Regions from separate parts of the Bradyrhizobium sp. BR2003 genome, predicted to be linked through region 1. Evidence: riboswitches for the same ligand, from Rfam matches in the RefSeq annotation. Region 1 holds a riboswitch; each other region holds the start of a gene.
The links. A riboswitch is a leader RNA that binds a small molecule or an ion and turns the genes downstream of it on or off. The one in region 1 is predicted to bind cobalamin.

Region 1 (9,705 bases):
CGACGCGCGTTGCTCGATCGCGACTGGGCAAAGGCGACAACCGCGCGGCTCGCGGACGACTGCGTCAGGCTCGACGCGGCGACGCGAGCGCAGGGCTGGACGCTGCTCGGCGGCACGCCGCTGTTTCGTCTTTATGAAGTCGGCGATGCGCTGGCCGCGCAGGAGAAGCTTGCCCGCGGCCAGATCTGGTCGCGGGTTTTCCGGCAGAAGCCGGGGTGGTTGCGGCTGGGCTTGCCGGGCAGCGAGGCCGAATGGTCGCGTCTTTCCGCCGTGCTGTCCGTTTAACGCGCCAGCGCGAGCAGGCCTTCGACATCGAGATGGGTCTCGATGTGCTCGGCAAGCGCATCGAGCGCGTTCTCGACCCTGGCGCCGTAGGGCTGATCAGCCGCCGCGATGTCGAGTTGCGCGAGGAAAGCCTTGCGAAATTCGTCCGAGGCGAACAGGCCGTGCAGATAGCTGCCGTGAACGCGCCCGTCGCTGGAAACGGCACCTTCGGCTGCGCCGTCGAGCGATGCGAAGGGCCGGCTGCGATCCGGGCCGTCGGTACGTCCGATGTGGATTTCGTAGGCGCTGATCGGTTGATCGGTCGCAGCATGCACTGCGCTGACGCGGGTCAGGGTCTTCTGCTCGCTCATGACAGTCGTGACATCGAGCAGCCCGAGGCCGCGCGTTTCGCCGGCAGGACCCTCGATCCCATCGGGGTCGGCGACGCTCTGCCCGAGCATCTGGTAGCCTCCGCACAGGCCGAGGACATGGCCGCCGCGGCGATGATGGGCCAAGAGATCGATGTCCCAGCCCTGCGTGCGCAGGAAGGCGAGATCGCCGCGGGTCGATTTCGAGCCAGGCAGGATGACGAGCTTCGCATCACCCGGGATGGCTTCGCCCGGACGTACCATCACGAGATCGACGCCAGGCTCGAGCTTGAGCGGATCGAGGTCGTCGAAATTGGCGATCCGCGACAGCGCAAGGAATGCGATCTTGCGCTGGCCCGGCTTGCGCGCCTCGCCGAGCCCGAGCGCATCTTCGGCCGGAAGCTCGCCGGCGCGGACGAACCAGGGCAGCACGCCAAAGCCGTGCCAGGTGGTGCGCTCTTCGATCAGGCGGTAGCCATCATCGAACAATGTCGGATCGCCGCGGAATTTGTTGATGACAAAGCCCTGGATCATCGCGGCATCGTCGGGATCGATCACCGTCTTGATGCCGACGAGCTGCGCGATCACGCCGCCGCGGTCGATGTCGCCGACCAGCACCACGGGCACGTCAGCCCGACGTGCAAAGCCCATATTGGCGATATCGGCTTTGCGTAAATTAATCTCGGCGGGGCTGCCGGCGCCCTCGACCAGCACCAGATCGGCGCGCGCCTTCAGGCGCGCAAAACTCTCCAGCACCGCGGCCATCAGCGACGGTTTCATGCCGGCATATTCGCGCGCGCGTGCGGTGGCGATCCGTTTGCCGTGCACGATGATCTGGGCGCCGACATCGCTCTCGGGCTTGAGCAGCACCGGGTTCATGTCGGTGTGCGGCTCGACGCCGGCGGCGAGCGCCTGCAAGGCCTGCGCGCGGCCGATCTCGCCGCCGTCGACGGTCACCGCCGCGTTGTTCGACATGTTCTGCGGCTTGAACGGCAGCACGCGCAGGCCGCGCCGTCGGGCGGCGCGCGCAAGGCCGGCGACGATGAGCGATTTGCCCACGTCGGAACCTGCTCCCTGGATCATCAATGCGCGCGCCATGGTGATGTCTGTCAGAACTCGACGCCCGGCTGGGCCTTGATGCCGGAGCGGAACGGATGCTTCACCAGCGTCATCTCGGTGACGAGATCGGCGATCTCGATCAGCTCCTCCTTGGCGTTGCGCCCGGTGAGCACGACATGGGTCATCGGCGGCTTCGACGTCGTCAGGAAGTCGACGACATCGGCAATCGCGAGATAATCGTAGCGTAGCGCGATGTTGATCTCGTCGAGCACGACCATGCGCAGGCTCGGATCTGCGATCAGCTGCTTGGCCTTTTCCCAGCCGGCTTGCGCTGCCGCGATGTCGCGGGCGCGATCCTGCGTCTCCCAGGTAAAGCCTTCGCCCATCGCATGGAATTGACAGAGATCGCCGAAATGCCCGGTGAGCAGGCGGCGCTCGCCGGTATCCCAGGCGCCCTTGATGAACTGCACCACTGCGCAGGGAAAGCCGTGCGCCACACAGCGCACGATCATGCCGAACGCGGAGGAGGATTTTCCTTTGCCGGCGCCGGTATGAACGATGATCAGGCCCTTTTCACCGCTCTTGGTCGCCATGATGCGGTCGCGGGCGGCCTTCTTTTTCGCCATCTTGTCCGCGTGCCGCGCATCCAGTGAAGAATCGGTGCCGACGGCGCCGTCCGCAGCGTCGTTTCCATCTGAAGTCATCACGTTCCTTCGGCTTGACAAGTGCGAGGCTTGGACGAATGGTGGTCCTGCGTTGGTTCCTGTCCTACGACAGGCGAAGAGGGAATGCGATAGGGCGATGACCGCAAGGTTCGCCCGAAGCGCAGCCGCCCCCGCGACCGTGACCGGAGAGATACCCAAGCCACTGATTCCATATGGAGTCGGGAAGGTGGGCATCGAAGGGTAAAACCTGCTCCGCAAGCCGGGAGACCTGCCAACGCAGCATGTTGTGAGACCGGCGGACGGGGTGTTCCGCGACGGGGAACGAACCTGTCCAAAATCGGTTCGTGTGCCTCATCGCTCCCGCTGTCAATCCAGGAAGGGCGATGAGCGTTACACTTCATGTCTGCATCACCTGCCGCGCCGGCCAGACGCCGGCGGAAGGTGAGCTCGCGCCCGGTGCGCGCCTGCATGCCGCGCTCGTCGAGGCCGGCGTGCCCGATGACGTCAATCTGGTTCCCGTCGCATGCCTGTCGGCCTGCAGCCAGGGTTGCTCGGTCGCGCTCAGCGCGCCGGGGCGGTGGTCCTATGTCTACGGCCGCTTATCCGCTGATAATGCCGCGGATGTGATCGCCGGTGCCTCCGCCTATGCGGCGGCGCCTGACGGCATCGTGCCGTGGCGCAGCCGTCCGGAAATCTTCCGCAAGCAATCGCTCGCCCGCATTCCACCCATCGCCGTCGTGCCGGAGGCCGCAGAATGACCACGCTCGCCAAAATTCCGGTCACGGTCGTGACCGGCTTTCTCGGCTCCGGCAAGACGACGCTGATCCAGCATCTGATCCGCAATGCCAACGGCAAGAAGCTCGCGGTGCTGGTCAACGAGTTCGGCAGCGAAGGCGTCGACGGCGACATCCTGAAGTCGTGCGCCGACGCCAATTGTCCGGCCGAGAACATCGTCGAGCTCGCCAATGGCTGCATCTGCTGCACCGTCGCCGATGATTTCATCCCGGCGATGGAGCAGTTGCTGGCGCGGAACGTGAAGCCCGATCACATCGTGATCGAGACCTCGGGGCTCGCGCTGCCGAAGCCGCTGCTGAAAGCGTTCGACTGGCCGGAGATCCGCTCGCGGATCACGGTCGACGGCGTGATCGCGCTGGCCGATGCCGAGGCTGTCGCCGCCGGCCGGTTTGCGCCTGATCCGGCCGCGGTGGACGCGCAGCGCGCAGCGGACGACAATCTCGACCACGAGACGCCGCTGTCCGAAGTGTTCGAGGACCAGATCGCCTGTGCCGATCTCGTGCTGCTGACCAAGGCCGATCTCGCCGGGGCGGAGGGGATCAAGGCAGCGAAAGCGGTGATCGCGGCCGAGATGCCGCGCGAGGTGCCGATGCTGCCCGTCGTCGACGGCACGATCGACGCGCGCGTGATCCTCGGCCTCGAGGCGGCGGCGGAAAACGATCTCGCGGCGCGGCCGTCGCATCACGATGGCGAGGAGGAACACGAGCACGACGATTTCAATTCCGTCGTGATCGATCTTCCGGAAGTTTCGGATGTCGACGCGCTGGTCGCCTCGATCAAGGGACTGGCGCGCGAGCAGAATGTGCTGCGCGCCAAGGGCTACATCGCGGTCGAGGGCAAGCCGATGCGGCTGCTGGTGCAATCGGTCGGCGAGCGGGTGCGGCATCAGTTCGACATGCCCTGGGGCGCCCGGGCGCGGCAGTCGAAGCTCGTCGTGATCGGCGAACATGCCGACATCGATGAAGCCGCGATCAGGGCACGGCTTGGTGTCTGATGCACGTCGTCTTCCGCGAGAGCCGCGGCCTTGAGGAGACCGCGACGCCAAGGGACCTCGGCCAGGATCCGGCCGATCTCGTGGTGTTGTCGTTTTCCGACAGCGATATTGCTGCCTTCGCGGCCGGCTGGCGGCGCGGCCGCGCTGCGTTGCCGTCGCTGCGGCTTGCCAATCTCGCGGAGCTGCGCCATCCGCTGTCGGTGGATACCTATATCGAGCGGACGCTGTCGCACGCCCGCGGCATCCTGGTTCGGCTGATCGGCGGCGAGCCCTATTGGTCATACGGGCTGGCCGCGGTGCATCGACTGGCGAAGGAGCGCGGCATTGCCCTGGTGGTGCTGCCGGCCGATGGCCGCGACGATCTGCGGCTGGATGAATTCTCGACCTTGCCGGTCTCGACGCTGCGCCGTCTCAAGGTGCTGTGCGACAAGGGCGGCCCCGTTGCCGCGCAGGCCGTGATCGCGCAACTGGCCCTGGCGTCCGGACTTTATGCCGGGCCTGTGGTCGGCGAGATCGATCTTCCCGAGATCGGCGCCTACGATTCGCGGCGCGGTGCCATCGCGGCATTGCCGGCACCGGATGGCCGGCCGCGCGTGCTGGTGACGTTTTATCGTTCTTATCTCGCGGCCGGCGACACGGCGCCGGTCGATGCCTTGATCGATGCACTGCGCGAGAGGGGTTTCGATGCGCACGGCGTGTTCGTCACCTCGCTGAAGGCGGCGGGCGTGGCCGATTGGCTGCGTGTCCAGTTCGCGCAATGCGTTCCAGCGGCCATCGTCAATGCGACCGCGTTCTCTGCGGCCGGTGACGACGGCACGACGCCGTTCGACGCTGCATCGTGCCCGGTGTTCCAGGTCGCTTTGTCGACGGCGCGGCGCGAGGACTGGGCCTTGTCGCTCCGCGGGCTCTCGCCCGGCGATCTCGCGATGCATGTGGTGCTGCCGGAGGTCGACGGCCGCCTGTTCGCGGGCGTCGTGAGCTTCAAGTCGCCTGGTGAGCGCGATCCCGAGCTGCAATTCGCGCATCTTGCGCATCGACCGGACGCCGAGCGTGTCGCGGCAATTGCCGCGCGCGTCGCAGCCTGGCATCGGCTCGCCAGCAAGCCGGCGCAAGAGAAGCAGCTTGCGCTGGTGCTCTCGAACTATCCTGGCCGTCCGCATCAGATCGCGCATGCCGTCGGCCTCGATGCGCCGGCTTCGGTCGAGGTGTTGCTGACGGATCTCGCGGCCGCGGGATTTGATGTTGAGCCGGTGGAGTCGCTGGGCGACGTGCTGTTGCGCCGGAAACTGACGTGGAACGTCGCCGACTATCGCGCGGCGCTTTCCGGCCTTCCGCAAGAACTGCAGGACGATCTCAGCCGCGCATGGGGCGCGCCGGAAGACGATCCCGATTGCCGTAACGGCGCATTTCATTTCGCGGCGATCTGCTGCGGCAAATCGGTCGTCGCCGTCCAGCCGGAGCGTGGTGAGGTGGGGCAGCGCGACGCCGACTATCACGATCTGGCGCGCACGCCCCGTCACGCCTATGTCGCGTTCTATCTGTGGCTCAGGCAGCGGGCCATCGATGCCGTCGTCCACATCGGCGCGCATGGCACGCTGGAATGGCTGCCGGGGAAGTCGGTTGCGCTGTCATCCGCATGCTGGCCGGAGGCGCTGATCGGCGATCTGCCTGTTGTGTATCCCTTCATCGTCAACGATCCCGGCGAGGCGGCTCAGGCCAAACGCCGGATCGGTGCCGTGACGATCGGCCACCTGCCGCCGCCACTGGCACAGGCCGTGGTGCCGGAAGGCCTGCGCCGTCTCGAGCGCTTGCTCGATGAGTATTCGACTGCCGATGGTCTCGATCCGGCGCGGCGGCAGCGCCTGATCGCCGCGATCCGCGACGAAGCGCGCCTCGCCGGGCTGGAAGACGATCTCGGTCTCGCCGCGTCGGTCTCCGCGGCCGAGGCCATTCCGCAGATCGATCGTTTCGTCTGCGATCTCAAGGAAAGCCAGTTCGGCGACGGCCTGCATATATTCGGGCAGGGCGCCTGCGGCGAGGCGGAGAGGGCGGCGCTGCGCGATGCGCTCGCGGGGCGGCGCGTGGCGCCGGGGCCGTCGGGCTCGCCCTGGCGTGGACGGGGCGATGTGCTGCCGACCGGACGCAATCTGTTTGCGGTCGATCCGCGCGCGGTGCCGACGCCGTCGGCACATGCGCAGGGTGTGAAACTTGCCGAGGAACTGCTGCGCCGTCATTTGCAGGATCACGGCGACTGGCCGAAGGGACTCGTGGTCGACCTCTGGGGCTCGTCGACGATGCGCACCGCCGGCGAGGATTTTGCGATGGCTCTGCACCTCGCGGGCATCGCGCCGCGCTGGGATCATGGATCGGGACGGGTGGCGGGCTACGACATCATCGCGCCGGCGGAGCTCGGCCGGCCGCGCATCGACGTCACGTTGCGCGTGTCGGGGCTGTTCCGCGACGTCTTCTCAGGGCTGGCCCAGTTGTTCGAAGCCGCGGCGGAGGCGTTGTCCGAACGCTGTGATGAGGCGGACGAGAACCCTTACCGGCAGCGCATCTCGCGCGTGTTCGGTCCTCGCCCCGGATATTATGGCGTTGGCATTGCATCGATGCCGGATGTCTTCACGGCGGAGGCGCGCGAGGCGGCCGGCGAAGCCTGGCTGTCGGCATCGTCATGGGCTCTCGCATCCGACGGCGAGATGCGGCCCGATCGCGCCGGCATCGAGGCGCGGCTCGCGGCCGCGGACAGTTTTGTTCACACCCAGGATCTGCCGGAGACCGATCTGCTGCTGGCTGCGGACTATGCCGCGCACGAGGCCGGCGTCGCGGCGGCGGCCCGGCGCCTCGGCACAAAAGTCCCGGCGCTCTATCACCTCGACGCGACGCGGCCGGATCGGCCGCATGCCCGCGCGTTGACCGAAGAAGTCTCGCGCGTGGTGCGGGCGCGCGCCGCCAACCCTGCCTGGATAGCGGGCATGATGCGCCATGGCTTCCGTGGCGCCGCCGAGATCTCGGCGACGCTGGAGCACATGGCGGCGTTCGCCCATCTCGCCGGCGCGGTGCCGCCGCATCTCTTCGATCTCTACTACGATGCGACGCTCGGCAATGACGAGGTTCGCGGCTTCATGGCGCGCGAGAATCCGGCGGCACTGGCGGCGATCGAGACCTGCTTCACGAGATTGCATGAAGCCTCGCTGTGGCAGACGCGGCGCAATTCGATTGCGGCTGCGTTGCAGGAGGCCTCATGAGCGCGGTTGCGGTCAAGGGTTGGTGTCCCGGCGCGCTGCGGCCGATGCTATCGGGCGACGGCCTCGTGGTGCGCATTCGCCCGCGCGCCGGACGGCTGGATGCGGCGCAGGGTGCGGGAATCGCCGAGCTGGCGGCGCGATACGGCAACGGCCTGATCGACCTGACCAGCCGCGCCAATCTCCAGATCCGCGGCGTCAGCGATGAAGGTTATCCGCCCCTGGTCGATGGGCTCGCTGAGCTCGGGTTGCTGGACGCAGACTCGACTGCCGAGGCGCAGCGCAACATTCTGGTGACGCCGTTCTGGACTGCCGCCGACGAGACGCGCTCGCTTGCGACCGAGCTTGAGCAGGGGCTTGCCAGTGCTTCGCTTGATCTTCCAACCAAGTTCGGCTTCGCAATCGATGACGGCAATGCGCGGATGCTGGCGGGTGCATCCGCCGATATCAGGATCGAGCGCGATCGCAGCGGCGAACTGCTGGTACGTGCCGATGGCGCACAGCGCGGGCTTTCGGTCAGGCGGAGCGAGGTTGTGCAGGCGGCGCTGGCACTGGCCGAGTGGTTCGTCGCCTCCGGCGGAGCCAGGGGTGAGAAACGGCGGATGGCGGCTCATCTCGCCGGCGGCGCGAGCGTTCCCGAGACACTTCGCGGCGATGCCGAGCCCCTGGTCCGATCGGCGGACCCTGCGCCTGGCCTCTATCCGGCGGGCGCGATGGTTGGCGTCGTCTTCGGGCAGATGCCGCACCAGACGCTCGGCGATCTTGCCGGGTGTGCGCAGGCTCTTCGCATGACGCCGTGGCGGATGATGCTGGTGGAGGGGATGCGCGAGATGCGCCGTGGGTCGGAACTCGTGACTGAAGCCGGTGATCCCAGGCTGCGCGTGGTCGCCTGCAGCGGCGCACCGCGCTGCGGCGAGGCGCATGCGGATACGCGTATGCTGGCATCGGCGCTCGCGCGGCATATCCCACCCGATGCGCGGCTTCACGTCTCCGGCTGCGCCAAGGGCTGCGCCCATTCCGGTTCTGCGGATGTTACCCTCGTTGGAACAGACGACGGCTTTGATCTGATCCGCCGTGGCACGACGCGGGATGCGCCGGTCATCCGAGGGCTGACCAGTTCATACCTCGTCGTAAATCCCTCCGTGCTGACGGGAGGCCATTGATGCCGCACGTCTACGAGACCGACGGTGCGACGATCTATCGCCAGTCCTTTGCCACCATTCGCTCCGAGGCCGACCTCGCCCGCTTCACGCCGGACGAAGAGCCGGTGGTCGTGCGCATGATCCATGCCGCCGGCATGGTGGGCCTGGAAACACATGTGCGCTTCACACCAGGCATGGCTGCGCGCGCGCGAGCCGCCTTGCAGGATGGCGCGCCGATCCTCTGCGACGCGCGCATGGTGTCGGAAGGAATTACGCGCGCGCGGCTGCCGGCCGGCAATGCCGTCATCTGCACGCTTGGTGATATCAAGGTACCGGCACTCGCGCAATCGATGCGCAACACGCGCTCCGCGGCGGCGCTCGAGCTGTGGCGGCCGCATCTGGGCGGCGCCATTGTCGCGATCGGCAATGCGCCGACGGCGCTGTTTCATCTGCTCAACATGCTGGAGGACGCCGATTGCCCAAGGCCGGCGGCGATCATCGGCTGTCCGGTCGGCTTTGTCGGCGCGGCGGAATCCAAGGCGGCATTGATGGCTGAGCCCCCGGTGCCGGCGCTGACGGTCGAGGGACGGCTCGGTGGTTCGGCGATCACGGTTGCCGCCGTCAATGCGCTGGCGAGCCGGAGCGAATAGCGATGGGGCGTATCATCTGCTGCGGGCTCGGCCCAGGCGATCCGGACCTGATGAGCGTGCGCGCCGACCGCATGGTGCGTGCCGCGAAGCATGTCGCCTATTTCCGCAAAAAGGGGCAGCCGGGGCAGGCGCGCCGCATCGTCGAAGGCTTGCTCGCCGCTGACGTCAGCGAATATCCGATGGAATATCCGGTTACCACGGAAATCGCGTTCGACAGTCCGGACTACGCGCGGCTGCTGGCTGACTTCTATGACGAATGGGCCGAGCGCCTGGCGCGATTTGCGCGCGCGATCGACATCGTCGTGCTCTGCGAGGGCGATCCCTATTTCTATGGCTCGTTCATGCATCTGCATGCGCGGCTGCAGGGGCGTGTCGAGCTCGAGGTGATCGCCGGCATTCCCGGCATGGTCGGCTGCTGGAATTCGGTGGGCCGGCCGATTGCGCTGGCTGACGATGTGACGACCGTTCTGATGGGGACGCTGCCGGAGCCGGAACTCGCCGACCGGATGCGCAGCTCCGACGC
Region 2 (9,705 bases), on a different contig from region 1:
CGGCGAAGCTGAACTGGCCGAAATAGGCGATGTTGGTGGCGAGCTTGATCAGCTGCAGCAGTCCCGCACCGGCCAGCACGCCGGCGGCGGAGACGAACACGGCGATCGCCGAGATCACCACGACGCGGGGATCGGTCGTGAAGTCGCTCAGGAGGTGGCTGGCCTTGTCGCCGATCTTGGCGTTGGTCTTGGCGTTGGTCTTGGCGTTGGTCTTGGCACTGGTCTTGGCGGCGGCGCTCGATTTGGTGGAAATGACGCTCATTGGTGGCGTAAGGCTCGGGTGAAGTGGACGCGAGGCGTCATATCGCATTGCGATATAATTACAAGCGGGAGACATCGAATGGCAGCGTTGAAAGGACCGTCGAAATCGCCGCGGCAGGACCCAAAGCGGGTTCCCAGCCAGGCCGATTACGAGACGCTGTCGCAATTTCGCTATCTGATCCGCCGCTTTCTTGAGTTCAGCCAGGATGCCGCGAAGGCCGCGGGCCTGACGCCGCGGCAGCATCAGGCCTTGCTGGCGATCAGGGGCTATCCGGGCGGCGGGCCGGTTGCGGTCGGTGACCTGGCCGAGCGGCTGCGGCTTCGTCACCACACCACGGTCGAACTGGTCGACCGCCTGTCCGATGCCGGGCTGGTCGAGCGCGTACTGGATCCCGCCGACCAGCGGCGCGTGCTGCTGAAACTAACCGGCCGTGCGGCCGATCATCTCGCCGAATTGTCGGCGGTCCATCTCGATGAGCTGTCGCGGATCGAGCCGCTCCTGAAGCAGGTGCTGTCGCGACGGTCGGATTGACCGCGCCGCACGCACGACGTTCGTGCGTCAGGCGCGCGGGCTGGCGGTCTCGGCCTGATATGCCAAAGCCTGCGGCTTGCGCTCGGTGACCAGAGCAAGCAGCACGGTGAGCACCATGAACACCACGGATGTGCCGAACACCCAGTGCGGCATGTGCTGGTCCATGATCCAGCCGAACAGCAGCGGGCTCACGATACCGCCGAAGTTGAAGCCGGTGGAGACGATGCCGAAGGCGCGGCCGGCGGCGCCGGGCGGGGCCGCGTTGCGCACCATCATGTCGCGGGACGGCGCGATCACGCCGCCGAGGAATCCGGCGAGCCCCATCGCCAGGGTGAGCGCCACCGGCGGCAGGTTGAGCAGCGCAATCAGCAGCACGAGGGCGGCATTGACCGCGAAGCAAGCCGCTGCGACCTGGCTGTGGCGGTGGGTCCAGTCGGCGAGATAGCCGCCGGCGAGCACGCCGGCCGCGCTGGCGCCGAGGAACGCGGTCAGCGCGATATTGGCCGTCGAGAACGACGCGCCGTAACCGCCCATCAGTGCGACCACGCCGAAATTGTTGATGCCCGAAGTCGACAGGCTGAGCAGCGTGAAGAAGGCCGTCAGCACCATCAGCGCCGGCGTGATCACGCTCGCCTTCGATGCCGTGTCGTCCTTTGCCTTGTTCTTGTTGGCGCCGGCATCGGGAATGCCGAGCACGATCAGGAACAGCGCCACCAGCGGACCGACCGCGCCGGCGACGATCAGCGCGCCGAGGCCGCCGATCGAGGCGACGAGTGCCGCCATGATCGCGGGCGCAACCGCGCCGCCGAGGAAGCCGGCAAAGGTGTGGATCGAGAAGGCGCGGCCCATCCGCGCCTCGTCCATATGAGCCGAGAGGATTGCATAATCAGCCGGATGATAGACGCTATTGGCGAGGCCAAGCAGCACCGCGCAGACGATCAGCGACGTATAGCTGAGATGCAGGCCGAGCCCGATCAGCGCGCAACCGCCGACGGTCAGTCCGATCAAGAGGATCTTGCGCGCGCCGATATGGTCGGCGAGGTAACCGATCGGCGCCTGGGTCAGCCCGGAGACCACCGCGAACACCGTCAGCGCCAGGCCGAGTTCGACATAGCCGACGCCGAGCTGCTGCTTCAGGAACGGGAACAGCATCGGCAGCACGAAGATATGGAAATGGCTGACCCAATGGGCGACCGAAATCCCGGTCAGCGTGCGCAGCGCGCTGTCGGCTTTCGCTTGCTGCGGTGCGGCCAGAACGTCGACCATGTCGTCGAAAACCCCAGTTCCATAGCGTTTTCAAGCGAAGTGGGTACCGGCTCGCGTGAAGAAAACGCGTCAAACAAAATGCCCGGCAGGGCCCGCCGAAAATAGAGATTGGCCGCTAATTGTCCATGAACGCGGGCGCATGGCTGCCCCCGGCGCGGGCGTGCCGGATCGACACATGCGGCATTAAATGCGGCGACAAAGCGCGGCGGCACGGCGATGATCGGCCATGATCGACGCCAAAAAGCCGCTCCAGGTGCTTGTGTCAGAGGGCTCCAGCACCTCCGGCCGGGAGGCGATCACGATCCTGGGGCTGGCCGGCCATCACGTCGAGGTTTGCGACCCCTCGCGCTGGTGCCTGGCGCGCTACTCCCGCTTTGTCCGCAAATACCACCATTGTCCGCCGCTGCGGTCAGATCCGGCCGGCTTCCTGCGCTTCGTCGAGCGCCTGTTGGCCTCGCGGCATTTCGATGTACTGCTGCCGACCCATGAACAGGGCTTTCTGTTCGCTCGCGCCGCGGCGGGGCTGGCATCACGTACCGGCCTCGCGCTGCCGGATTTCGCCAGCTATCGCGCCGTGCACAGCAAGGCCGGCTTCAGCCGTCTGCTCGACCGGCTCGGCCTGCCGCAGCCAGCGACCCGGATCGTGAACTCGGCCGAGGAGTTGCGCGAGGCAGTGCGGTTTCCATCCGTGGTCAAGACGTCGGTCGGCACCGCCAGCCGCGGCGTCTGGTTCGTGCGCGATACCGGCGATCTCAATCGCGCGCTCTACGACCTCGAGTCCGCGGACGATTTTGCCGGCGAGGTGCTGGCGCAGGACCTGATCACCGGCACGGTCGAGAAGGCGCAGTCGGTGTTCTGCCACGGCACGCTTGTCGGCTTCCATGCCTACCGCCAGATTGCGGCCGGTGTCGGCGGCGGCGAGGCGATCAAGGAGAGCGTGAGCCGGCCGGCGATCCGCGCCGGCCTCGAGACCATCGGCGCGCATCTTGGTTGGCACGGCGCGCTCTCGGTCGACGTCATCATGCCGCTCGACAGCGCAACGCCGCTGCTGATCGACTGCAACCCGCGGCTGGTCGAGCCGATGAACGCCTTTCAGTCGGGCGTCGATCTGGTCGATTTGCTGCTGCGCGTCTCGCGCGGCGAGACCCCGGCGCCGCTCGCCGAGGGGCGCGCGGGGGTGCGGACGCATCTGGCGATGCAGGCGCTGCTCGGCAGCGCATCGCGCGATGGCACGCGGCGTGACCTGATCCGGGAATGCGGCCGCATCGCCACGGGCGAAGGGCACTATCGGGGAAGCAGCGAAGAGCTGACGCCGGTGCGGCTCGACTGGCTCAGTGCCGTGCCGCTTGCAATGACCACGGCGTTGCTGCTGGCATCACCGCAGATCGCCTCATCGCTGGCGCGCGGTGGTTTTGGTGCGCATCTGCTCGATCGCGGCAGTATCAAGGCGATCGAAAACGGCGATTTTCGATAGTATCCCTCAGTGCGAACTCACTGCAGGACCTTGTCCGCGCGCTTCAAGAGCTAGGGTGGGATCTCGACGCCCACGGCCCGGGCCGCCTGCGAGGGCCGGAAGGCGCTCGAGCTTCGAGTCGGCAAATCGCGGCTCGATGACGATGTCGCGTCCCTCGAGATAGCCGCGGTCGGCGAAGTCGCTCAGAAGGTTCTTCTTGATGGAGTCGAACAGCGGAGACGGGCTGCCGTTGACGAGGATTCCTACCTTCCTGGGGGCTTGTTGCGCACTGGACGGGTCGCACGTCGACGCGATCATGCAGAAGAACCGTGAGCACCGCCTTCGCAAACCTCATGGCACCGCCCCCCAAGCAAGGACCCGGCGTCCATACGGAGCCTAGCACGGCAACCAATCCGGAAGAGGGGCCAGCCCATGACTCCGCTGCGACCTAATGTCTGCTTGGCGACGATGAGCCGGGCTCGGTAGCTCGCAAGCTACGAGGCCGCCGCCCGCAACCCGGCGCGCAGCTGCGCCCGGGACATTTGGATGGACCTCTGCCGCGCCTCACAATGGCTCGTCATCATTGCCGTAACGGTCGAGCTTCGGCGTGGCGATGTCGCCATCCTCGTAATAGTCATCGTCCTGCAGCGCTGCGGGCGGCTGAGGCTTCTTCGACTTATCGTCGGTCTTGTCTTTGGTCTTGGCGCCGTCCTTGCTCGTCTTTCCGGCCTTGGCCATGGGTTTCCCCTGCACGGGTCAAATCAGCTGGCGGAATTCTACGCCAGTTTGCGGACGCTTGTAACGTGATGAGACGGTACGGCGGGGGCACACCCCGCCACACCGGATAGCTCTAAAACGTCGCACCGGCCTTTACCATGTAGGTGCGGCCGGGCAGCGGATAGGCCGAGAAGCGGCCCTCCGTGAACGTGCTCGCGATGGCGTAGTCGTAATAGAGCGCGTTGAACAGGTTGTTCACGCTCAGCGACCAGAAGAAGCGGTCATACTGCCCGCTCAGCTTGATATCGGCGGTGGCGTTGCCGGGAATCCGGCTCTGGGTGTTGGCCTGGTCGTTGTCCATGATGCGCGCGCTCCAGGCTCGCACCGTGGCATCGAACACCAGATAGTTCTGCCAGATATTCCAGGTGACGCCGAGATTGCCGGTATAGCGCGACACCAGCGGCACGTCGTTGCCGGCCCACATGCCTTCGCGGAAGACCGCGCGGGTGATCGCCATGCCGCCGCGCAGGGTCACGCCGTCGCTGATCCTCAGCGACGCGCTGGTCTCCGAGCCGTAGCGGCGGGTGGGATCGAGGTTGGTGTTGAAGAACAGCACCGGGTTGAAATGGATCTCGTTATCGAGATCCATCAGATAGACGCTGGTCTGGACCTGGAAGCGGTTGGTCCTGACGCGAAAGCCACCCTCGACATCCTGCGAGGTCTGGGTCTTGAGCTGGAAGGTCTGCGGGATCGGGGCAAAGGTCAGCGGATCGAATGACGGACCCGACGCGACGCGTTCGTCGACATCGGGCGTGCGGAATGCGCGGGCCGCGCGGCCGAACACCGAGAAGGTGTCGGTCAGGCGATGCTCGACGCCGACATGCAGCGCGTATTGCGTCTCGTTGCTGTCGAGCGGCGCCGCCTGCGCGTCGAACGCGAACGGCGCGTTCGGGTCGTAGCGATCGCGCGCCGAGACACTGATGTTCTGCACACGCGCGCCGTAGGAGAAGTCGGTCGTCGGCAGCACCCCGATCGTGTGCTGCCAGTAACCGGCCACGCTCTGCTGCTCGATATTGTAGATGTGGAATGGGTCGACGCCCTCATAGGCGCCGCGCGCCTCGCGGAAGGTCGAATCGTAATAGTCGATGCCGGTCAGGATCGTCGACGGCATCCCCAGCATCATATTCTTGACGCTCAGCCGCGGCGTGAGCGACCAGGTTTGCAGCGCGGCGTCATTGTAGGTCGACGCGGAGCTGATGGTCGGCACCGTGCCGAAGAAGCCGCTTTGCGTCTCGCGCTGCCGCCAGCCGCCGTCGACGATCAGGTCGACGCCGTTCATCAGTGTCTTGGTGAAGCCGGCGGTGACGCTGGCGGTCTGCTGGTTGGCATAGTCGAACGGCGTCGCGGCGCCGCGGCGATCGGTGAGCAGCTCGTTGACGCCGATCGACGGATCGACCAGCCGTCCGCCGGGCAGGCCGAGCTTCTGGTCGCTGCCGGTGACGGTGAGGAAGGCGGTGAGATCAGGCGTGGTGTAATTGATGTTGCCGACCGCGTTGCGCTGGTCGAGCGCATTGTTGACGCGGTAGCCGTCGGACTTGATGCCGTTGCCGTAGAACGAGGTGGACCACGGTCCGGAATTGAGCGCCGCGGAGACCGCGGCCATGCGGGTGTTGAACGAGCCAACTCCGGCCTCGGCCCGCATCGTCGTCGGCGGGCCCCCGACGCCGGTCTTGGTGATGATGTTGACGACGCCGCCCACCGCGTTGTCGCCGTAAAGCACCGCGCCGCTGTTGCCGCGCGTGATCTCGATCCGCTCGATGGAATCGAGCGGGATCGTGGTGAGGTCGAAGCCGGCCTTGTCGACGTCGTTGAGGCGGCGGCCGTTGAGCAGGAAAAGGGTGTTGTCGGTCGCGAATGCGCCGAAGCCGCGCAGGTCGACCGAGGTCTTGGCGCCATTCGGCCCGCCATAGGGCGTCTGCAGCTGCACGCCCGGCACCTGCGCGAGGATCTCGGGCAGCGACTGCACCGGCGAATGCGCGATGTCGTCGGCGGTGATCACGGCCGAGGAGGAGCCGACAATGCCGGCGAACTGGCGGCCGCCGCCGGTGCCACCCGTTCCGGTGGCCACGCCGGTCCCTGTCGTGCCCGATCCGCTGCCGCTGCCCGTATTGTTGCTCTGCGCGGTGCCCGGCGCCGGGCGGCGCGGCGCCGGAGCTTCGTCGGCGGCCGGCCTGGCGCGCGTGACGTTCTGGTCACCCGGCTTGGTGACTTCGATCGCCGGCAGCTGATCGGGAGCGGGCGCCTGCTGCGCCCGCGCGGTGGAGACAAGGATTGCCGGCGCGACCATCGTCGACGCGAGCAGAAGCGCGCGGTGCCGCCGATGGCTAGGGAAGGAGAGCATAAGCGAGGCCTCGGTAACGTCGGTGGCACGTCACCGCGAACCAGTCTCACCATCGTGCTTGCAGCATCAGGTGAAGCTCATGCCTGTACTCCCCGACCGGCATCCTCGCGTGTGACCACGGCTGACGGCAGGTCTCCTGGCTCGCGGGTCGTTACCCTTCGTCGCCTTCCCAGGACCGAGATTCCCAGTGGCCTGTGACGAAGGATTCACCGCATACAGTTGCGGGGGCAGCCGCGGCGTTGGGGGAGTTTCCCCGTACCGCATTCCCTTTTCATCTCATGAAAGAACCGTCATGTTCATCTAGGGTTCGGCCGGGCAGCAAAGTCAATCCGGCGGCAGTCGGGCGGCCACGGTTTTTGTCGAGTGTCGCTTGTCTGCCACGGCGATCGCTGTAAGAGCATGGATTCAATGAGCGTGCAGGATTTTGCCTTGGCGGCCGAGGTCGCGGCGCGACGCCGGTGGGGCGCCACCGCGGCGCTGCTTGCGCTCGTAATCCTGCTGTTGGTGATCTCGCTCGGCATCGGGCCGGTGCGGCTGTCGCCGCTCGTGGTGATCGAGGCGCTGTTCGGCGGCGGCAGCGATGTGGCGCAGGTGATCGTGCGCGAGATCCGCCTGCCGCGCACCATCCTGGCATTCGCGATCGGCGCTATTCTCGGGCTGTCCGGCGCGGCGCTGCAAGGGTTGCTGCGCAATCCGCTGGCCTCGCCGTCGCTGTTCGGCGCGCCGCAATCGGCGGCCTTCGGCGCGGTGCTGGTGATCGCGCTGGGCCTCGCCGATGTGCGCTCCTACGCGCTGCCGGTCGTGGCGATCATCGCCGCCTTCGGCTCGGTGTTCGCGCTGCTTGCGATCGCCGGCCGCAATGCCGGGCTCTTGATCCTGATCCTCGCGGGGCTCGCGATCTCGAGCTTTGCCGGGGCGGCAACCGCGCTGGTGATGAACCTCTCCAGCAATCCCTTCGTGGTGCTGGAGATCGCGTTCTGGCTGCTCGGCTCGCTGGAAGACCGCAGCTTCCAGCACGTGGTGCTGGCACTGCCTTTCATCGTCGCGGGCGCCGCCATCCTGCTCAGCCAGGCGAGCGCCTTCCGCGCGCTGACGCTCGGCGAGGAGGCGGCGCAGAGCCTCGGCGTCGATGTCGGACGGTTGCGGCTACTCGTCATCACGGGCGTGGCGCTCGGCGTCGGCGGCGCGGTCGCGGTGACAGGCACGATCGGCTTCATCGGCCTCGTCGCGCCGCATCTGATGCGTCCGCTGATCGGTCACGATCCGGCGCGGCTCTTGGTGCCGAGCGCGCTCACCGGTTCGGCGCTGCTACTCGCCGCCGATATCGCGGTGCGCGTCATCCCCTCGACATCGGACATCAAGGTCGGCGTGCTGACCTCGATCATCGGCGTGCCGTTCTTCCTCTATCTGATCATGCGCGAACGCCGCGCGCTCGGCGGAGGCGTGGCATGACGCTGCTCTCCGCCGCCGCTCTCAATGCCTCGCTCGGCAGCCGCAAGGTGCTGCACGATATCTCGCTGTCGCTGCCATCGGGCCACCTGGTCGCGCTGGTCGGGCCGAACGGCGCCGGCAAGACCACGCTGCTGCGCGCGCTGGCCGGGTTGATCCCGTCGGGCGGCGAGATCCGGATCGGCGGCGATGCGCTGGCCTTGCTGCCGCTACGCGAGCGTGCGAAACGTTTTGCCTATCTGCCGCAGGGCCACATGGTGCACTGGCCGCTGCCGGCGCGCGACATCGTCGCGCTCGGCCGCTATCCGCACGGTGCGACCGATCCGGCGCGGCTGCCGCCGACGGATATGGAGGCGGTGCTCCGCGCGATGCAGGCGGTCGACGTTACGGAATTCAGCGATCGCCGCGTCACCGAACTCTCCGGCGGCGAGCGCAGCCGCGTCGCGCTGGCCCGGGTGCTCGCGGTGGAGGCGCCGGTGATCCTCGCCGACGAGCCGACCGCCTCGCTCGATCCGCGCCACCAGATCGACGTGATGCAGAAGCTGCGCAACGTCGCCGACACCGGTGTGCTGGTGATCGTGGTGACGCATGACCTCGGGCTCGCCGCACGGTTCGCCAATCATGTGCTGGTGCTCGCGGACGGGCGGCTGGCCGCGCAAGGTGCGCCTGCTGAAGCATTGTCGGAGAGTGTCCTCGCCAGCGTGTTCCGGGTCAGCGCCTATCGTGCCGAATTTCAGCGCGAAGCCGTCATCGTGCCGTGGGCGGACGTGTGATGAGGCCGCGGGCTCACCACGAGCTCAGTTCACCTCTCCCGCTTGCGCGGGAGGTTGCTGCGCTCGAAGAGCGCAGCAGGTGCGGTCTCTCTCCACTCAAGGAGTGTTCATTGCGGCACGACCCCCACCCCAACCCTTCCCCGCAAGCGGAAGAGGGGGCGCTGTCTTCGCGCGGACGCTATCTTGCGTCATCCTGCCTTGCCCTGATGTTTTCACTTCTCGTGTGGCTCGCGTCAGCCGACACCGCGTCCGCCGCCGGACCGCGCATCGTCTCGATGAATGTCTGCAGCGACCAGCTCGTGCTGTCGCTGGCTGATCCGGACCAGATCATCGGCCTCAGCCGCTTCTCGCGCGATGCCTGGCAATCCTGGGCCGCGGAGAAGGCGCGAAACTTTCCGCGTCTGTCCGGCGAGGCCGAGGACGTGCTGCTGCTCAAGCCCGACCTCGTCGTGGTCAGCCTGTTCGACAAGCGCGCGACGCGCGACCTGTTGAAGGCCAACGGGCTGCGCCTCGTCGAATTCACGGTGCCGCGCACGCTGGACGAAGTGAAGGACCAGATCCGCGCGATGGGCGATGTGGTGCAGCATCCCGATCGCGCAGAAGCCGAGATCGCGCGCCTCGATGCGGCCACCGCCCGGGCGCGGGCGGCGGCAAGCGCGCATCATTACCGCGTGCTGCCGCTGGAGCGGCGCGGGTTTGTGCCTGGCGACGGCAGCCTGGTCAGCTCGCTGCTGGCGGCAGCCGGCCTCGCCAACGCCGCCGGCGAACTCGGCTTCAGTGCGGGCGGATTTGCCTCGCTGGAGGCGATCGTAAAACTGCGGCCGGATTTCATCCTGGTGTCGGAAGCCGGCGA
Region 3 (9,705 bases), on a different contig from region 1:
GACTGGTTGACCCCGGGAAGCTCGTATTCGACTGGATCCTCGATGGTCAGGATCTTGCGGCTCGGCTCGTTGAGGATCGACAGGATCGTCGCCAGCGTCGTGGTCTTGCCGCTGCCGGTCGGTCCCGTGATCACGACCATGCCGTGCGGCAGCTTCAAGAGCCGCCGCAGCTTGGCTTCGTCGGGCTCCGAGAACCCGAGCTTTTCGACCACCAGCAGGCCGCGATCCTTGGGCAGGATGCGGATGACACAGGATTCGCCGTGCTGCGTCGGCATGATCGCGACGCGGATATCGATGTCGGTGCGACCGGCCCGCAGCCGCGCCGCGCCGTCCTGCGGCAGGCGGCGCTCGGCGATATTGAGGTTGGCGATGATCTTGATGCGGGAGACCACCGCCTGTGGCAGCACGCCGGACAGCGCGGCGACCGGCCGGAGCAGGCCGTCGATCCGCAAGCGCACCATCAGGCCGGCGGAAAACGGCTCGATATGGATGTCGCTGGCGCGAAGCTCGACCGCCTTCTCGATGAGATCGTTGACCGCGCGCACCACCGGCGCGCCGCTGGCGAGATCGCGCAGGCTCTCGATGTCGTCTTCCCGGGGCAACGCCGCCGCGCTATCGGCGGCCTCGGTCTCCTCGGCGCTGGAAGAGTTGTTCAGCGCGATTGCGACGTCTTCCGACGATGCGACTTTCACATCGATATCAGCGCCGAGCACGATCTGCGCCGCCCGCAGCGTCGCCTGGTCGGTCGGATCGACGACCGCAAGCACCGTGGTCCCGTCGGTCGTCCGGCACGGGTACACCATCGTCTCGCGCAGGAAGCGCGGCGAAAACGAGCCGACCAGCGGCTCGGCCGAGGTCATCTCCTGGAGCGTCAGGCGGGGAAGCGCAAAGAAGCGCGCGGCTTCGTCGGCGAATTCTGTCGGCGAGAGGCTGGTGACCTCCCACAGCTTCAACTGCCCGACGTCGGCGCCCTGCCCGGTCCGGTCAGCCGGTCCATCGATCGGCGCCAGGTGATTGTTCTGACGCAGATAATCCACGAACCGAACGGACAGGTCGTTGGCCATTCTCGATATCCCGCCACACTATCCCGGATCAGTTCGTGCCAAGTGCCGCTGCGCGCCGGCGCATTCGGCTCCCGGCAATTGTGCGGTTATCGATCCGAAGTGTGACAGCTGTGCGAAGTCACATCATTCGCCCCGCTCAAGAAACTTTGAGGGTGGCATCGCGGACACAAGCAGCGCGCCGGCTGCACAGTTCAGGTGCGATGCGATGGGCAGGTCGCGAACGACAATCATGTAACCAATTTATTTCTGTCATGTTCGATCGCTAAGAGTCCCTCCGGGGTAGGACCGATCGTCGCAAGCAAATCGAAATTTCAGTTAGTCAAAGCGAAGGGCCTTCATGCAACGCGTAGGCACAGTGGGCCGCTGCCCGACGATCCGTGGCGGCCTCGCAGCCATTTTTGCCTTGACGTCACTGGGGTTGTTGGCCTCCTGCAATTCCGCGACGGTCGGCGAGAGCGTGGATGCGTCCCAACTCGACGTCACCGACAAGGTGCGCTCGCTGGATCTGGCGCAGCGTCAGCCGCAACCGGTGGGCGCACTGGCGGCGACGGGCGGCGGCCAGAGCGGCGGCGTCCGGGCGGCGATGTATGACGGAAGCGAAGTGACCGCGGTCGCGGACGCGCGGCCGCAGCCGGCGTCGAACGGCAATGGCTTCGATCTGAACTTCGAGAGCACGCCGGTGGCGACCGTCGCCAAGGTGGTGCTCGGCGACATTCTGCATGTCGGCTACACCATCGACCCGCGGGTGCAGGGCACGGTCAGCCTGGTCTCGGTCCGCCCGGTGCCGAAGTCCGACATGGTCTTCGTGCTTGAAAACGCACTCCGCCTGAGCGGCGTCGTGCTGCTCAAGGATACGGCAGGCTATCGCCTGACGCCGCTCGGCGACGCCGTCGGCGGTGGCCGCGTCGATGCCGCGGCGGCCAATCCGGAACCCGGATTCGGCATCTCGGTGGTCCCGCTGCAATATGTGTCGGCGCAGACCCTCATGAAGCTGACCGACAGCTTCGCCACCAGGGCGGGCGCGATCCGCGCCGACACGACGCGCAATCTGCTGCTGATCCAGGGCACCGGCGCCGAGCGCCGCACCGCGGTCGATACCGTGCTCAGCTTCGACGTCGACTGGATGCGCGGCCAATCCGTCGGCATCTTCCCGATCTCGAGCGGCTCGCCCGCGCCGGTCATCGCCGAGCTGGAGAAGATCGTCGATTCCGGCGAGAACGGCCTCAGCCAGAACGTCATCAAGTTCATGCCGATCGCGCGCCTGAACGCGGTGCTGGTGGTGACCAAGAAGCCCGACATGCTGCACACGGCCGCGACCTGGATCAAGCGCCTCGACCGCAACGATACGGCACGCACCTCGGTCCATGTCTACCGCGTCAAATACGGCGACGCGCGCCAGATGGCGCGGGTCCTGACCGACATGTTCCTTGGCGGATCGTCCGGCAACCTGCTCGACAGCGCCGACAGCCAGCTCGCGCCCGGCTCCGGCACCTCGTCGACCTCGAGCGTCGCCGACCGTCTGTCGCTCAACAACAACAACGGCTCGAATTCAGGCATGAGCGGCTTCGCATCCCGCGGCACGTCGGGGACAGGCGCAACAGGCCAGGGCCTGGGCCAGGGATTTGGCGCCGGCGGGCAAGCGAACAATCCCAACAATCCGGGCCAGGGCAACAATACCGCGCTGGATGCCGGACGCGGTGCCGGCGGCGGCAACGGCCAGCCCGTCATGCAGGACGTCCGCATCACGCCCGATGTCGTGAACAACAACCTGCTGATCTATGCCGACCAGGCCAACTACCGGATCATCGAGGCGACGCTGCTGCAGATCGACGAGCCGCAGCTCCAGGTCGCGATCGACGCGACGATCGCCGAGGTCACGCTCAACAACACCCTGTCCTATGGCGTGCAGACCTATCTCACCAGCCAAAACCTCGGCCTGAAGCCGAACACCGGCTCGATCCTCGGCACCCAGGCCACTTCCGCGCCCGCGACCACCACGGACGCGACCACCGGCGCGGTCTCGGTCGCGGGATCGCTCACCAATGCCTTCATCAACCAGAGCTTCCCGGGCTTCAACTTCCTGATCGGAAATGCAACGCAACCGAGCCTGATCCTGGATGCGCTGCACGCCGTCACCAGCGTCAAGGTGCTCTCCAATCCCTCGCTGGTCGTGATCAACAACCAGGTCGCGACCCTGCAGGTCGGCGACGTCGTCCCGGTCTCCACCGGTAGCGCGACGGTGCTGACCACGAGCAACACGGTTGTCAACACCATCGACTATCGCAACACCGGCATCATCCTGAAGGTCTCGCCCCGCGTCAGCGTGAACGGCACCGTGCGGCTCGATGTCGAGCAGGAGATCAGCAACGTTCCCCAAAGCAACGGCAGCACGGTCAACCTGACGCCGACGGTGTCGGAGCGACGGGTCAAGAGCCAGATCTCGGTGGCCAACGGTCAGACCGTGCTGCTGGCCGGCCTGATCAGCGAACAGCAGAGCGGCGCCCGCAATGCGCTTCCGGTGCTCGACCAGATTCCGGGCCTCGGTGACGCCTTCGGACATCAGAGCAACGGCACCCAGCGTACCGAGCTGATCATCTTCATCCGCCCGCAGATCATCCGCAATGGCTCTGACGCCCAGACCGTGGCCGAGGAGCTTCGATCGAAATTGCGCGGCAGCATCGCCACGACATCGACCAATGCGCCGATCACCACCAGCTATCACTGAGCCGGGCAGCAGGATGCGCCGCGTCCTCGCACAACGGACAGGCCTCTCGACTTCGCTTGCGATCGTGCTTTGCGCGATGACCGCCTCTGTCGCGAGCGCCGACAGCGTGGCGCGCGGATCGGCCGCCTTCCATCGCGGCGACTATGTCCGGGCGGCTCGGGAGCTCGCGCCGGCCGCCGAGCGCGGCAATGCACGCGCGCTCGGCATGCTCGGCTTCTTGTATGAGCACGGCTTCGGCGTGCCGCAGGCCTACGCAGCCGCCGCCGACTGCTACTATCGCGGCGCCGTGCAGGGCGACCCGTTCGCGCAAGCCCAGCTCGGCCTGATGTACGACAAGGGTCACGGCGTTCCGACAGATTTCGTGCTGGCCTACAAATGGCTCAATCTGGCCGCGGCCCGCTCGAACGGGCGGCAACGCGACGCCTATCTTCGGTTCCGCGATGCGGTCGCATCCAAGCTCTCGACCTATGAGATCATTGCCGGTCAGCGATTCGCACTGGAATGGGCGCCCGATCGGCCGGCGCCGGACGTGCACCTGACCGTCAAGTAATCGCAGCTTACGCGGGCGTGCGTACGAGGCTCGCGGACACGCGCCTGCCTCGTACCTTCCGCCGCCGCAACCGGCGCCAGCCGATCACGATCCCGCTGATCGAGATAATCGTGCCGACCGCCGACAGCAGCCACACCACGACGTCGCGCGCTGGCGAGATGCGCAGCAGCAGCGGGAAGTCGAGGCTGTGCAGCGCGTTGAACAGCCAGCGGTAGGACCGGCGGCTGTCGTCGCTGCGGTCGAGGACCTCGCCGGTGACGGGCGAGACATGCAACCAGGTGCGGGCGGGATCGTCGAAGCCGATCCGCAGTACCGGCAGCTCGCGCGCCTGGTGCAGCGTGTACCAGTAGGCGTCGGGTTGATCGAGCTGCCGTGCTGATGTCATCGCAGCGCCGGGCATTGCGTGTCGGGCGGCAGCGATGATCTCGTCGCGCGAGAGGGTCATCTGCGCACCGGTCACAGGATCGGCGATGCTACGGCGGCCGTTACCATCGTCGAGCAACATCAACCCGTGTCCGCCGATCCAGACGAAGCGCGCCTCCACCGCCGGCATCGAGGGTGCCGACGGGAAGCTGGCGACGATGTCGGGCGTATCATGGCCGCTGTAGCCGATCGCAATCTCTCGGGTGATGCCGCGAGCGGAGAACGCGCCGCCGGGATTGAGCGACAGCCAGCCGCTGAACATCCAGGTCAAGACGCAGATGCCGCCGATCAGGCCGGCGATGTGATGCCAGGCCATCCAGCCGCGATAGGGCGAGACGACGCCGCTCGCGTAGCGGCGCGTCAGCCGCAGGCGCAAAATGCCGATCCAGAAGCCGGTGACCGCGACGACAAGACAGACACCCGAGATCCACAGCACCACATCCCGCCACAGTGGGCCGTCCTTGCGCAGGACGGTCGGATAGATCCAGTGCGGGATCGCGCCGAGCCAGTTCCAGATACGCTCGCGACGCGTGGTGTCGAGCGCGATCTCGCCGGTACGCGAGGAGACGTAGAGCTCGGTGCCATCAGGGTCGCCGAGGCCGATCAGATAGAGCGGCCGCAACGGATCGAAGCGCGCGGTGACCGACCATTGGTCGCGCGTCACTGTTTCGATCAAGCGTGGCTGCACCGCCTGCGGATGATGGCGTGCGATGGCCAGCGCCTGGTCCGGCGTGATGCGGTCGATCACGCTGCCGTCGATCGCCGAAACCGTGATCGCCTCTCCCTGCCAGCCGGTCACCCGATAGACGGGCGTGTCGTCCATCATCGAAAGCCGCAGGTCACGCGGATAACGCTCCACGCCCGCGATCGCCATCGCACGATCGGGTGCGAGCTGCACCTTGTTCCAGGGAATGACAGGGAGCGCGGCGAGGCGCTCGCTGTCGGTGAGACGCGGAAACGCCACGTACATCATGACGAGGCCGGAGATGAACCACATCGCGAACAGGAGACACGTCGCAATGCCGATCCAGCGATGGACGATATAGAGCCACCGCCGCCCGCGCCGGATCAGAGCGTTGCGCATGGTCAGAACTTCACGTTGACGGACAATTCGGCGGTGCGCGGCATGCCGAGCAGCCATTGCCCGGTGCCGTTCGAGGTCACCGCGTAGACCTTGTCGAGCAGATTGTAGAGGCGGAACGCGACCGTGGTGCGGTCATCCGGCTTCCATCTGATGCCACCATTGACCACGTTGTAGCCCGGCCGCAGCTGGGTGTTGGCAAGATCGGAGTACATCGCGCCGACGATCTGCACGCCGCCATAGACCGACCAGTTAGGTGCGAAATCCCAAGTCAGCCAGACGTTCGAGACCTGCTGCGGCACGTTGACCGGGACATTGCCGTTGTAGCTGACGATCTTGCCGCCGACCACCTGGCTGTTGTTGTCGTATCTGGCGCGCAACAGCGCAAGATTGGCGTCGACGCGCCAGGCGTCGCTCAGCTCGAGCCCGATCGATCCTTCGACGCCGCGCGATGATTGCTGACCGATCTGCAATGCCAGGCCCCCGGTGGGATTGCCGGGGTCGGGAATCGTCAGCCCGGTCTTGACGATCTCGTAAGCGGCCAGCGTCCACTCGCCGCGGCCGCCCCAGAACGACTGCTTGACCCCGATCTCGGTCTGCTTGCCGGTCGCAAGCTGGAACGTTTTCTGCGTGGTCGACAGCGAGATCAGATTGCTGACCGGATCGACGCCGACCGCGTACTGACCATAGAACGCGAGGTTCTTGATCGGCTCGTAAACGAGGCCGGCGCGCCAACTGGTCCCCGATAGCGTCGTCTCGAAACTGTTTGCCGGCGTCTTGTAGTCGGTGCGGTCGACCTCGGGGCGATCATACCTGACCCCGGTGACGAGCGACAATTGATCGGTCAGCGAGAGACGATCCTCGGCGAACAGCGCGTATTGATTGACGATCGCGTTGAAGCCCGGCGTCGTCGCCGTCGTCGTCGCGAAGAACGATCCCGGATCGAACACGTAAGGATTGACCGACGACGCGCCGCCATAGGGCGAGTTGTTGGTGTGGGTGAAGTCGATCCGGTTGACGTCGAACCCGGCGACAAACTGGTTGGCAAGTCCGAACATATGACCGCTGAAGGTCGTATCCATCCGGTTGCCGAGCTGCTTCTGGTCGTGGAAGATTTCGATATAGCTCGTGCGATCGATCAGCTGGGTCTTCGGATTCCAGGTGTAGTTCTCGATGTCGCGCCAGTGCCGCTCGCTGGTCAGGTGATACAGCGTGTTGTTGACCTTGATGCCGTCGGCGACGTCCCACTCGGTCTTGAACTGGGTCCAGCTGTCCTGATAGCGGATCGCGCTATCCAATGCGTTGTAGTTCTTGAAGCGCAGCGCGTCCTGGATCGAGCCGTTGATCAGCGGCGTGCCGAAATAGCGCGACGGACTGCGGTCGCCGTAGTCCTCCGACAGCGTGAAGGCGAGATTGTCCGACGCCTGCACCCGCACGGCAGCGGAGACTACCGCGTTCGAGGTCTTGTCGCGATCGACCCAGCCGTCCGACATGTTGCCGGTGGCGTTGACGCGGTACGACACATTGGGATTGATCGGACCGGTGCTGTCCACCGAGAGCCGCCGCGTCATGTTGCTGTCGAGCGAGACCTCAGCCTCGTTGTAGGGCGTGCTCTGCGGCTTCTTCGGGATCACGTTGATGACGCCGCCGATCGCGCCTTCGCCATACAGCACCGAGGCCGGGCCGCGCAGCACCTCGATGCGCTGCGTCGACCAGGTGTCGTAGGGGAACGTCAGCGTGCCGGAGCCGATATAGAAGCGCGTGCCGTCATACAGCGTCATCACCGAGTTGCTGCCGGCAAAGCCGCGGGTGCTGAACGACAGGCCGCCATTGCCGGGCGCAGGCGTTGCGGTGAACCCGGCCGCGTCCTGGGTGACGGCATCGAGCACGTTATGCTGGCCGCGCTCGGCGATGGTCCGCGCCGTGATGATCTCGACGCTGGCCGGCGTCTGCAGCGGCGTCAGATTGAGACGACTGCCGGTGCCGCCCTGCGTGGTGGCATTGAGCGTCGGCGATGCCGCTCCCGATGCGCCTGACGCCGCGGCGCGCGGCATGTTACCGGCTGGTGCGGCCGTCGCGAGCCTCGGCCGCGGCCGCGCCGCAGCGGCCATGTCACGGCTGCGCGCCGCAGGCTTCGGCTTTGCCGCAGCGGAAGGCGCGACCTCGATCGGATCGAGCCTGGTCGGCGGAGGTGTTCGTGCCGAGCCTTCGGCCGACAGCAGCAGCGATGACAGGGAGCAGACGAGACCGAGGCGCCATTTGCGCGCAACGGGAGAGGACGGAGACATGAAACGACTCGCGGTAACGTGGCACGTCACCGCGAACGCGGACTGGCGCATTGCCCAAAAGGCAGTGCTCCGATCCCACCAGGACGCCCCCGCCCGATGTGCTCGCGTGTGACCACGACTGACGGTAGGTCTCCTGGCTCACGGGTCTTCGCCTGTCGACGCCTTCCCGGGCCTGATAGCCCAGTGGCAAATTGACGAAAGGCTCGCCGTTTACAGTTGCGGGGACAGCTGCGGCATTGGGGTTACCCTCGCACCGCATTCCCTTTTGATCCCCGAAGGGAACCGTCGGCAAAAACGATAGGTGGTGCCGGCAAGGCTGTCAATTCGATGCGATTGTCGCACACATGCTTTGCCAGGTTATGCTGCGGCGATGACACAACGGCATCTGCGGCTGATGCGGATTCCCTCTAGTCCCGTCATCCTGAAGAGCGCGCAGCGGCGTCTCGAAGGGTCGACGGCCACCAGCCGGGCCGTGCATCCTTCGAGACGCGCTCCTTTTAGGATGACGGGAAATGGAGGTTTGCTTCACCCGGCTTCGACGCATCCCTGCATCACCTCATCAATCTCCGCGCCCGACAGAGCGCCCATCTCGGCGATGAACACGATTCGCGTGCGCGGCACGCCGGGCGACGGCACGCCCCCCGCAGCCAAGGTCGCGCGGCCGCCGGCGAGTTGAAACACGGTCAGCCGGCCGGGCTGCTCCACCGTCTCGAACAATCCCTTCGCCCGCGCCAGCTTCGGCGCCAGCCTGCCGATCGCCTGCTGCAAACGCGGCAGCAGCACCGGCCGCTCCGAGGTCCAGCTCAGCGTCTCGAAGCGATCAGACGCCGGCCGTCGTGGCTGGGTCTCGCGCGGCGCCGGCACATGATCGAGATCCGCCGGGAACAGCAGCGCGGCCGGCACCTCGCCATGCAAGGCATCGACCACCACGGCCGCCGGACGCACCGCGCGCACGGCGTCGCGGATCGCGGCACGCGCGGCGGCATCGGCGAGATCGACCTTGCTCAGCGCCACCACGTCCGCCGCCCGCAGCTGCGAGCGCAGCAGCGCATCGTTCAGCATCGCCGCAGGCTGCGTCGCGTCGACCACGCAGAGCACGGTCTCCAGCGGCGCCTCCTTCCAGATCACGGGATCCATCAGGTTGCGCACGATGTCGGCGGGATCGGCGATCCCGCTGGTCTCGATCACGATGAATTCGGGACGCGGATCACGCCGCAGCAGCGTCGCGAGCGTGCGCAGCAGGTCGCCCTCCAGCGTGCAGCAGATGCAGCCATTGCTCAGGCTGACCACGCCGTCGCCGGCGCCCGCGATCAGCTCCGCGTCGATATTGATCGCGCCGAAATCGTTGACCACGGCGGCGATGCGCCGCCCTTGCGCATGCGCCAGCAGATGGTTGACGACCGTGGTCTTGCCCGCCCCGAGGAAGCCCGCGACCAGCAGGATCGGGACCGGCACCTCAGCCCCCGGTGACGGGCCGGCGCACCGGCCGGCCGGGACGCGCCGCGACATCGAGCACGCCATCGCTGATCAGCGGCTGGCCGCTGACCACGAGATGCCGCACGCCCTCCGCCGGA

Region 2: another riboswitch for cobalamin. It lies ahead of E2I15_RS18875 (TonB-dependent receptor); the one in region 1 lies ahead of E2I15_RS28925 (DUF1636 family protein).
Region 3: another riboswitch for cobalamin. It lies ahead of E2I15_RS28170 (TonB-dependent receptor); the one in region 1 lies ahead of E2I15_RS28925 (DUF1636 family protein).

What each region holds. Positions count from the first base shown of each region.
Region 1 is NZ_SMYJ01000034.1:86,001-95,705, reverse strand. It holds gene cobD (threonine-phosphate decarboxylase CobD) at 1-285, shown strand, start outside; gene E2I15_RS28935 (cobyric acid synthase) at 282-1,730, opposite strand; gene cobO (cob(I)yrinic acid a,c-diamide adenosyltransferase) at 1,742-2,395, opposite strand; cobalamin riboswitch at 2,432-2,646, shown strand; gene E2I15_RS28925 (DUF1636 family protein) at 2,740-3,114, shown strand; gene cobW (cobalamin biosynthesis protein CobW) at 3,111-4,145, shown strand; gene cobN (cobaltochelatase subunit CobN) at 4,145-7,393, shown strand; gene cobG (precorrin-3B synthase) at 7,390-8,553, shown strand; gene E2I15_RS28905 (precorrin-8X methylmutase) at 8,553-9,182, shown strand; gene E2I15_RS28900 (precorrin-2 C(20)-methyltransferase) at 9,185-9,705, shown strand, end outside.
Region 2 is NZ_SMYJ01000025.1:279,438-289,142, reverse strand. It holds gene E2I15_RS18900 (chloride channel protein) at 1-262, opposite strand, end outside; gene E2I15_RS18895 (MarR family winged helix-turn-helix transcriptional regulator) at 341-793, shown strand; gene E2I15_RS18890 (MFS transporter) at 821-2,059, opposite strand; gene E2I15_RS18885 (ATP-grasp domain-containing protein) at 2,286-3,533, shown strand; gene E2I15_RS18880 (hypothetical protein) at 3,540-3,830, opposite strand; gene E2I15_RS38775 (hypothetical protein) at 4,077-4,250, opposite strand; gene E2I15_RS18875 (TonB-dependent receptor) at 4,363-6,576, opposite strand; cobalamin riboswitch at 6,740-6,937, opposite strand; gene E2I15_RS18870 (FecCD family ABC transporter permease) at 7,039-8,082, shown strand; gene E2I15_RS18865 (ABC transporter ATP-binding protein) at 8,079-8,852, shown strand; gene E2I15_RS18860 (ABC transporter substrate-binding protein) at 9,059-9,705, shown strand, end outside.
Region 3 is NZ_SMYJ01000032.1:321,916-331,620, forward strand. It holds gene E2I15_RS28150 (GspE/PulE family protein) at 1-1,064, opposite strand, end outside; gene gspD (type II secretion system secretin GspD) at 1,402-3,789, shown strand; gene E2I15_RS28160 (tetratricopeptide repeat protein) at 3,866-4,339, shown strand; gene E2I15_RS28165 (PepSY-associated transmembrane domain-containing protein) at 4,347-5,846, opposite strand; gene E2I15_RS28170 (TonB-dependent receptor) at 5,849-8,131, opposite strand; cobalamin riboswitch at 8,238-8,433, opposite strand; gene E2I15_RS28175 (CobW family GTP-binding protein) at 8,657-9,586, opposite strand; gene E2I15_RS28180 (amidohydrolase family protein) at 9,588-9,705, opposite strand, start outside.